2 linked regions of the Sorangium aterium genome follow. The protein of the gene in region 2 binds, or shares a complex with, the protein of the main gene of each other region. Links are inferred from orthologs where the notes say so. Each region holds a gene or a part of one and is shown on either strand. Other genes may lie near its edges.

Evidence for each region. Proteins that work in one complex are often made in the same cells at the same time.
Region 1: the proteins of hisH (region 2) and hisF are in contact, whole or in part, in a crystal structure (PDB 6RU0), measured with the Thermotoga maritima proteins. The link is inferred for Sorangium aterium from one-to-one orthologs. Residues at the interface, in WP_004080484.1 of Thermotoga maritima: Asn15, Arg18, Arg22, Arg117, Leu118, Pro119, His120, Met121, Gly122, Trp123, Asn124, Asn134, Gly135, Tyr136, Tyr138, Val140, Tyr158, Glu180, Lys181, Ser182, Ser183, Lys184, Ile185; in WP_004080486.1 of Thermotoga maritima: Met1, Leu2, Ala3, Arg5, Ser40, Glu41, Asp45, Glu46, Ala70, Glu71, Ile73, Asp74, Ile75, Pro76, Phe77, Asp98, Lys99, Ser122, Gln123, Glu161, Thr195, Leu196, Asn247, Arg249, Glu251.

The regions. Positions count from the first base shown.
Region 1 is NZ_JAQNDK010000001.1:2,729,703-2,733,839, reverse strand. Bases 528-3,401 are described here. They hold hisF (imidazole glycerol phosphate synthase subunit HisF), read right to left. Parts: upstream 2,434-3,401; coding sequence 1,621-2,433; downstream 528-1,620. Other genes in these bases: POL72_RS09940 (zinc ribbon domain-containing protein), read left to right, coding at 2,615-3,401; POL72_RS09950 (hypothetical protein), read right to left, coding at 528-1,624. Outside these bases: more of POL72_RS09950, read right to left, coding at 1-527; more of POL72_RS09940, read left to right, coding at 3,402-4,137.
Region 2 is NZ_JAQNDK010000003.1:99,198-103,385, reverse strand. What follows is about bases 883-3,807. They hold hisH (imidazole glycerol phosphate synthase subunit HisH), read left to right. Parts: upstream 883-1,968; coding sequence 1,969-2,646; downstream 2,647-3,807. Other genes in these bases: POL72_RS24790 (sensor histidine kinase), read right to left, coding at 2,657-3,589; hisB (imidazoleglycerol-phosphate dehydratase HisB), read left to right, coding at 1,378-1,965; POL72_RS24805 (serine/threonine-protein kinase), read right to left, coding at 883-1,199. In the rest of the region: more of POL72_RS24805, read right to left, coding at 1-882; POL72_RS24785 (pyridoxamine 5'-phosphate oxidase family protein), read left to right, coding at 3,970-4,188. UniProt on the Escherichia coli protein: IGPS catalyzes the conversion of PRFAR and glutamine to IGP, AICAR and glutamate. The HisH subunit catalyzes the hydrolysis of glutamine to glutamate and ammonia as part of the synthesis of IGP and AICAR.

The DNA of each region.
Region 1 (4,137 bases), on a different replicon or contig from region 2:
TTTCCGGACCGTCGGCGTCCGTCGTCAGCAAGGCTTCGACCGGCGCGGCCAGAGCCGTCGGGATCGGCGCAGCCGGAGCGTCGTCGTCGCAACGCGCCGGAACGGGCCAGGGCAGCGTGTGCCGCGCTGCGGGCGTCTCCTCGAACGGCGCGACGGCCGCTCGAGGACCCGCAGGCACGGCGAGGTCCGCCCGGCGGACGAGCGGCCAGGCGCCATAGGCCGGCGTGACCTGGAGCGCCGCGTCCGGCGCCATGAAATGGATCGCGGGCGCGCGCGACGTCTCGATGGGCTCCGGGACGTCGGTCGCGCCGGCCGGCGCCTCCGCCACGCGGGAGAGCACGGCCTCGCCGGCCGCCTCCCTCTCCTCCCAGACGGCCGTGGCCACGGTCGGAGTCGGCTCCTGCGAAAGCGGGACGACGTCGGCAGGCTCGGGGGAGAACTCGACGAGGATCGACGCGGTCGGCGTCGGTTCCCGGGAAGACAGCGCGACGGCAGCAGGGCCAGGGGAGAAGTCGACGAGGAGCACCTCGAGCCCCTCGGGGCTCGTGAGCGCTTCGCTGCAAGCGGAGGGACCGCAGGCGACGAGCGATGGCGCTGGCACGGGCCGCGCTCCTTCAGGCGCGATCTCCACGGCCGCGCGCGCGATCGGCGCCACGGGCGCGATCGACCGAGCTGGCTCGACGAGCTCCGGGATGATCGGGATCTCGGCCGGCGCTGGGGCGACATCGAGCTCCACCACCGCCTGCACGATGGTCGGGGTCGGCTCCGGCAGCGCCTCGACGTGCTCGCTGGCGTGCGATGCGCGCTCGGGCGCCTCGGCCTGCTGGCTGGCGCGCGCAGGCGCCGTCGCGACGTCGGGACACGGCTCGACTGCCACCGCCGCGGCACCATCGCCTGCGCTCGCAGGCGCCGGGAGCGCTGCCCCGGAGGTCGCGCACGCGACCAGCCCGGGGCTGAGGGTGAGCTCCACGATGACGGGCGCGATCGGTCCGGGGCTGAGGGTGAGCTCCACGATGGGATGCTGCAGCGGCGCAGCGGGGGCGCCGCTGCGCGGGGCAGCGGGGGCGTCGCTGCGCGGGGCAGCAGCGGTCGCGTCGCGCCGCGCGTGCTCCGCTTGCGGCGGCGGCTGCATCTCCTCCGCTTCCGGCGCGGCAGGCTTCGCCTGGACCTCCGGGCGCGGGCGCCTCAGCCGGCCGGCCTCCTTGGCGCGCAGCGTCTCACGGGCGAGCCGCGCCAGCGCCCGCCGGGCGGCGTTGCGGTTCACCGGGATCAGCGCGGCCTCGAGCTCCCGCGCGACCGCCTCCGGGTCCTGCTCGTGCGCGGGGCGCGGGCGCGCCGTCGCCGTGAGGTTGGGCATGCTGCCGGCGGACGCGGCGAGGAGCCTGGCGAGCAGGTCGCGCAGCAGCCTCGCCGCCTCGGCCGGCGCCACCGCCTCGCCGCGCGTGCGCACCGTGACGGTGCCCTCGGTCGTGAGCAGCACCGCGCGATCGTCGAGCCTGAGGGGCAGGCGCGAGGTCGCGTCGCTCACGGCGAGCGCGAGGTAACCCGAGGTCTCCGGCACCAGCGAGGCGCTCCGCGCCTGCGCCGCCGCGACGACCTCCTCCAGCGTGACGCAAGCGCTCACGAGCGCCCCCGGCCCGCCGCGTCGCCCGGCCCGCCCGCGCGCGCCGGCCTGACCGGCACCCCCGCCGCCTCGAGGTACGCCTTCGCTTCGCCGATCGTGTACTCGGCGTCGTGGAAGATCGACGCGGCGAGCGCGGCGTCGGCGCCGCCCTCGACGAGGCCGGCGCGCAGGTGATCCAGCGTCCCGACGCCGCCCGACGCGATCACCGGGACCGGCACGGCCCGCGCGATGGCGGCGGTGAGCAGGAGGTCGTAGCCGTCCCGCGTCCCGTCGCGGTCCATGCTCGTGACGAGCAGCTCGCCCGCGCCCGCCCGCGCGATCTCCTCGGCCCACGCGACCGCGTCGCGCCCCGTGTCCCGCCGGCCGCCGTGGGTCACCACCGTCCAGGCCACGCGCGAGGGATCCGCGATCCGGCGCGCGTCGATCGCCACGACGATCGCCTGCGCACCCCAGCGGTCCGCGGCGCGCCGCACGAGGTCGGGATCGTTGACGGCGGCCGTGTTGATCGCGACCTTGTCCGCCCCCGCGTCGAGGAGCGCCTCGATGTCCTGCTCGGACTTGACGCCGCCTCCGACCGTCAGCGGCGTGAACAGCACCTCCGCCGTGCGCGCCACGACGTCGAGGATGATGCCGCGCTTCTCGTGCGACGCGGTGATGTCGAGGAACGTGATCTCGTCCGCTCCCTCCGCGTCGTAACGGCGGGCGGCCTCGACGGGATCGCCGGCGTCCCGCAGCCCGACAAAGCGGACGCCCTTCACGACGCGGCCGTCCTTGACGTCGAGGCACGGGATGATGCGCTTCGCGAGCATACGTCCGCGTTAGCCCACCTGCCGCGTCAGGGCCAACTGTTGCGCTGTGCGCCCGCTCCGGCGCCGCGCGGGGCGTGCTCGCGCGCTTTTTGACGGCATTTCTGGCCGCCGGCGAGGCGCCGCACGCCCGCCGTTGCGCCCGGAGCCTGACCGCGCCGCGGTTCCTCGCTACCATGGCGCCATGCACTGCCCGCACTGCGGGAGACCCGTACCCGAGGGCTCGATCGCGTGCCCGCACTGCGGCGCCGCGCTCGCGCCGCCGGGCGGAGCGGCCGGCTATTACGGCATGAAGCCCGCGGCCCGCACCATGGTCGGCGTCACGCTCCCCGACCTGCTCCGGCAGACGCCGTCCGCTCCGGGCGGCGCAGGCCCCGGCCAGGCCGCGTTGCCGCCGATGGCTGGCGCGCCGGCCGCCGCCTCGCGCACGATCGTCGGCATGCCCGCCGCGATCTTCGGCGCGGCGTCGGCGCCTGCGCCGGCGCAGGCCGATCCGCGCCTGTCCGGGGGCACGCTCGTCGTCGGGACCCCGGCGGCAGTGGCCCCGGGAGCGCGCCTCGACGTGCCCGCAGCGCCGGCCGCGCCGCTCCATGCAGCGGCGGCCTTACCGCTCCACGCAGCGCCGGCCTCACCGCTCCACGCAGCGCCGGCCTCACCGCTCCACGCAGCGCCGGCCGCGCCGCTCTACGCGGCGCCGGGCGATCTGCGCCTCGACCACACCGTCCCGATCGCCCCGGGCCTCGCGGCGGCGCGCGGTCCGGTGCCGCTGCCCGCCGTGTCCCGGACGCTGGTCGGCGTCGCCCGGCCCGGCATCGCGCCGCTCGCGCCCGGCGCCCCGGCCGATCCCGAGCCCGATCCCGAGCTCGACTCGCGCTACCAGCCGGCCGGAGAGCTCGGCGCCACGATCGCGCCGGCGCGCTTCCGCGCCCCCCCGCTGCAGAACCCGGCGCTCATGCGCCCTCATCGCCTGAAGCATCGGCTCCCGCCGCCGAAGGGCGAGCGGCGCCCGCGCACGTCGCGCCGGGCCGTCGCCGTCGTCGTCGCGGGCGGCGTGCTCGCGCTCGGCGCGGTCCTGTTCGCGCTCCTCTGGCCGAGCGCGCCCCCGGTGACCGCGCGCGCCCGCGCCGACGCCGGGGGCCGCGAGGTGATCGAGCTCCGGTGCGACAGCTGTCCTGACGGCACGGCGGTCTCCATCGGCGAGGGGCGCGCGACCACGGCCGGCCGCGTCGCGCAGATCCCGCTCGCGAGCCCGCTCTCCGTCGGCGAGAACCGGATGAAGGTCGCCATCGACCGCCCCGGCAGCGGGCGCGACGAGACGGTCGGCGTCTCCATCCACGTCGCCTACCGGATCCGGCCCGACCTCGGCACGCTGCAAGGGGAGCGCCCCTCGATCCAGGTCGTGGTCGAGGCGAGCAAGGGCACGCAGGTGATCCTCGACGGCAAGGAGGTCGCGCTCACGAGCGGCCGGGCCATCGAGTCGATCGACGTCACCGACGCAGTCGAGGGCCCCTCGGACGAGACGAAGACGCTGAGCCGGCAGGTGCCGTACACGGTCACGCCGCCCGACGGCCCGCGCGAGCAGGGCATGGTGAGCGTCGCGGTCGGCATCGTCCCGCTCACCATCGAGGCGCCCGGCCCGAGCGTGGTCATCGACAAGGAGAGCTTCGTGCTCGCCGGGCGCACGGCCCGCGGCGCGCAGATCTTCGC
Region 2 (4,188 bases):
ATCACCACGGCGACGCCCACCACGGCCAGCGCGAGCACGACGCCGCTCCGCGAGCGCGCCCCGGGCGCGGCGCCCCCGGCCGCCCAGCCGGGCGCGGTGCCCGCCGGGCCTGCGGTGTGGCCGACCGCGCCGCCCGCCGTCGCGCCGGCAGGCGGCGCCGCGCTGTGCCGCGCTGTCGCCGCGGGGACGCCGCTCGCGCGGTCCTGCGACGTCTGCCAGGCGGGCGGCGTGCTCATGCGCTCGCGCACGGAGCTCGCCCGGTCCCGGAACGAGACCGCGGGGACGAGCCCCAGCGTCCGCTCGATCCGCTCCAGCGAGGCCAGCGCGAGCGGAGGCCCGAAATCGACGATGGCGCCCGCGAGCTCGGCGACCGACTTGAAGCGCTTCGTGACGTCCCTCTCGAGGCAGCGCAGGATCGCCGCCTCGAGGCCCGGCGGCAGGTCGCGCCGGAACGTCGTCGGGGGCGGCGGCGGCTCGGTGTTGATCATCAGGATGAGCTCGGACAGCGAGCTCGCGTCGAAGGGGACACGCGCGGTGAGCAGCTGGTAGAGGATGGCGCCGAGCGACCAGATGTCCGCGCGCGCGTCGACCGAGCGCGCCGAGCGCATCTGCTCGGGCGCCATGTAGAGCGGCGAGCCGAGCACCATCGCCGTCTTCGTCAGCCCGAGCTCCGGCTCGGCCCCGGCCGTCGACGGGTCCGCCAGCGCCTTCGAGATGCCGAAATCGAGCACCTTCACCATGCCGCTGCCGTCCGCCGCCCGCGTGAGGAAGAGGTTCGCCGGCTTGAGATCGCGGTGGATGATGCCGGCCGCGTGCGCCTCGGCGATGGCCTCGCAGGCCTCGAGCACGTAGCCCACGGCCTCCTCCAGCTCGAGCGGGCCGCTCCGCCGCAGCGTCTCCTGGAGGTCGCTCCCCTCCAGGTACTCCATCACCATGAACGGCGCGCCCGTCTCGAGCGTCCCGACGTCGAGCACGCGCGCGACGTGCTCGCTCTTCAGGCGCACCGCCGCGCGCGCCTCGCGCACGAAGCGCTCCACCATCTCGTCGTTGGCGCCGGGGTGGAGCAGCTTGATGGCGACCCGCTGGTGGAGCTGCTCGTGCAGCGCGGCGACGACGACGCCCATGCCCCCTTGCCCGAGGATGCGCTCGACCCGGTATTTTCCCGATAGAATTTGACCTTCGGTGACCGGTGAGCTCACGGACGCTCCTGCGCTGGGGCTGCCTCCAGGGCGCCACCACCGCCACGTTATTCAGGGGGCCACCTTATGCGATCCGACGCTCGCATCCAAGGCCGTTGCCGCGTTACCTGCCGCGTCATCGGGAGTCATCGGGATCACGCCGCTTCCCTTGCCGCCAAGCGCGACTACCCTACGCGCCATGCCCCGCATCGCCAACGTCCAGCGCAAGACGCGCGAGACCGACATCCGCATCGAGATCGATCTCGACGGCCAGGGCCGCTCGGAGATCAAGACGCCGCTCCCCTTCCTCACGCACATGCTCGATCAGATCGCCCGCCACGGCCTGTTCGACCTCACCATCCACGCCGAGGGCGACGTCGAGATCGACGGCCACCACACGACCGAGGACTGCGGCATCACCCTGGGCACGGCCGTGCAGAAGGCGCTCGGCGACAAGGCGGGCATCGCCCGCTACGGCGAGGCGACGCTCCCCATGGATGAGGCGCTCGCGCAGTGCGCGCTGGACCTCTCGGGCAGGCCGTACTTCGTCTGGCGCGTGCCGCTGCCCAAGGCGAAGCTCGGCACCTGGGACGTCGAGCTGGCCCCGGTGTTCTTCGAGGGCTTCGCGCGCGGCGTCGGCGCGAACCTCCACGTCCGCCTCATCGAGGGGGACAACCTGCACCACATCGTCGAGATCTGCTTCAAGTCGTTCGCCAAGGCGCTGATGAAGGCGACCCGGATCGAGCCGCGCGTCGCCGGCATCCCGTCCACCAAGGGGAGCCTCTGAGCCATGCAAGCCATCGCGCTCGTCGATCTCGGGATGGGCAACCTGCGCTCCGTGGAGCGGGCGCTCCTCCAGGCCGCCGAGGACTCCGGCGCGTCGTGCGCGGTGACGCGCTCGGGCGACCCGGAGATCATCGGCCGGGCCGACAAGGTGGTGGTGCCCGGCCAGGGCGCCTTCCGCGACTGCGCCGCGGCGCTGCAGAGCGGCATCGGCGAGGCGCTGCGCGCGCAGATCCGGAAGGGGACGCCCTACCTCGGCATCTGCCTCGGCATGCAGGCGCTCTTCGACGGGAGCGAGGAGGCGGAGGGCGCGCGCGGGCTCGGCGTGTTCCCCGGCACCGTCAAGCGCCTCACGCCTCAGCCGAGCGCGGCCGAGGCGGACGCGGTCGCCGGCCAGCCGTGGGTCGGGATCAAGATCCCCCACATGGGCTGGAACCGCATCGCGTTCGCGCGCGAGGTGGCGGGCCCGCTCGGCGTGTTCGCGGGCGAGCGCCCCTTCGTCTACTTCGTCCACAGCTACCACGCCGTCCCGCTCGACCCCGCGCTGGTCGCGGCGACGACGGAGCACGGCCCGCACCGCATCACCGCCGCGATCGAGCGGGACAACGTCACCGCGACGCAGTTCCACCCCGAGAAGAGCCAGGCCGCCGGCCTGCGCCTGCTCGCCCGCTTCCTCGACGGCTGACCCGCGCGCCTCAGTGCGGGCGCAGCAGGCGCTGGTGCACCTGCTTGACCTGCGCGAGCTTGAGGCGCGCCCCCCGGGGAAGCTCGGGCGCGCGCGCCGCGCTCGCGCCGCGCCGCGCCCGCGCCGGGCGCGAGGGCGGAATCGGCGAGGAGATCGACGAGGAGCGCCGCGCCGCCCTCACCCGCTGCGGCCGCCGCGGGGCGAGCGGGAGATCGACGATGAACGCAGCGCCGCAGCCGAGCTCGCTCTCGACGCGGATCGCGCCGCCGTGCGCGCGCGCGGCGACGTGCGCGATGTACAGGCCGAGCCCCAGGCCGCCGAAGCGCTCCACCGGGACGGCCCGCTCGAAGCGCGCGAAGATCCGCTCGTGGTCCTCCCGGGCGATCCCCATGCCGTGGTCGCGCACGATGAGCCGCGCCCGCGCGCGCGTGGCGCGCACCTCGATCGCGATCGGCTTGCCCTCGCCGAAGGTGATCGCGTTCTTGATCAGGTGGAACGTCATGCGCTCGAGCTGGGACCGGTCCCACCAGCCGATCACCGAGCCCTCGGCCGCGACCGAGATGGCGCCGCACGCGGCCGGCCGATGCGCGACCGCCGTCGCGACCACCTCGCGGATGAGCCCGACGAGATCGAGCGGCTGGCGGGCCGGGGCGCCGTGGGCCAGGCCGCCGTGCCTCGCCTGGAACATGTCGTCGCAGAGCCGGGCGAGGCGGCCGAGCTGACGGTCGAAGACGGCCAGCATCGCCGCCGCCCACGCCGGGGTCTTCTCGGGCTCCTGCTCGCTCATCCGCTTCGTCAGCTGGAGCTGCAGGAGGAGCGAGGTCACGGGCGTCCTGATCTCGTGCGCGGCGAGCACGAGGAAGTCCTCCCGGATCCGGGCGGTGTCGTCCCGGATGGGGACGGCGGGGATACGAGGGTCGACGTCGTCAAAAAACGCGGTCATGGCAGAGCCTGCTGGGCGGAGTTGTGGTGTGCCCCCGCGCCGGCGAACGCATGGAGTGTGCCACCCCCGCAGGGCTCGCGGATTGGCACTTCTGGCGGCAGGAGAACGCCACATCTGCCGAGCGGACGCGCGTCAAGGCGTCGCATTGCGCCGTCCACTGCGCAAAACCCCGCGAGGCAAGCCGAGCCGCCTGGACCGCGAGCCAGGGGCAGCGCCTCGGGTCACGCCGGAGCGCCGCCAGGCTGCAGCGGTACACGGGTAAGGGCGCACCCCTGCTTGCGGGCCAGGGTCCGCGGAGCAGCTTTGTCCGCATGCAACACCAGAGTGAAGAGCAACACCGGAGTGTGGAGCCGGGTGCCAAGGCTCAGGTCCGTGGATCGATGAGCGAGCTGCACGCGCTCCTCAGGGAGTTCGACACTGCCATGCTCGTCACGATGACCCCGGAGGGGCTGATGCGAGGGCGGCCCATGGAGATCCAGGAGCCGGCCGAGCTGATGGATTGCGATCTCTGGTTCGTGACGGAGGACGAGGCGGCGAAGACAGGCGAGATCACCCGCGAGCACCAGGTGGCGGTCTGCTGCTACAGGCCGCGGGACCGG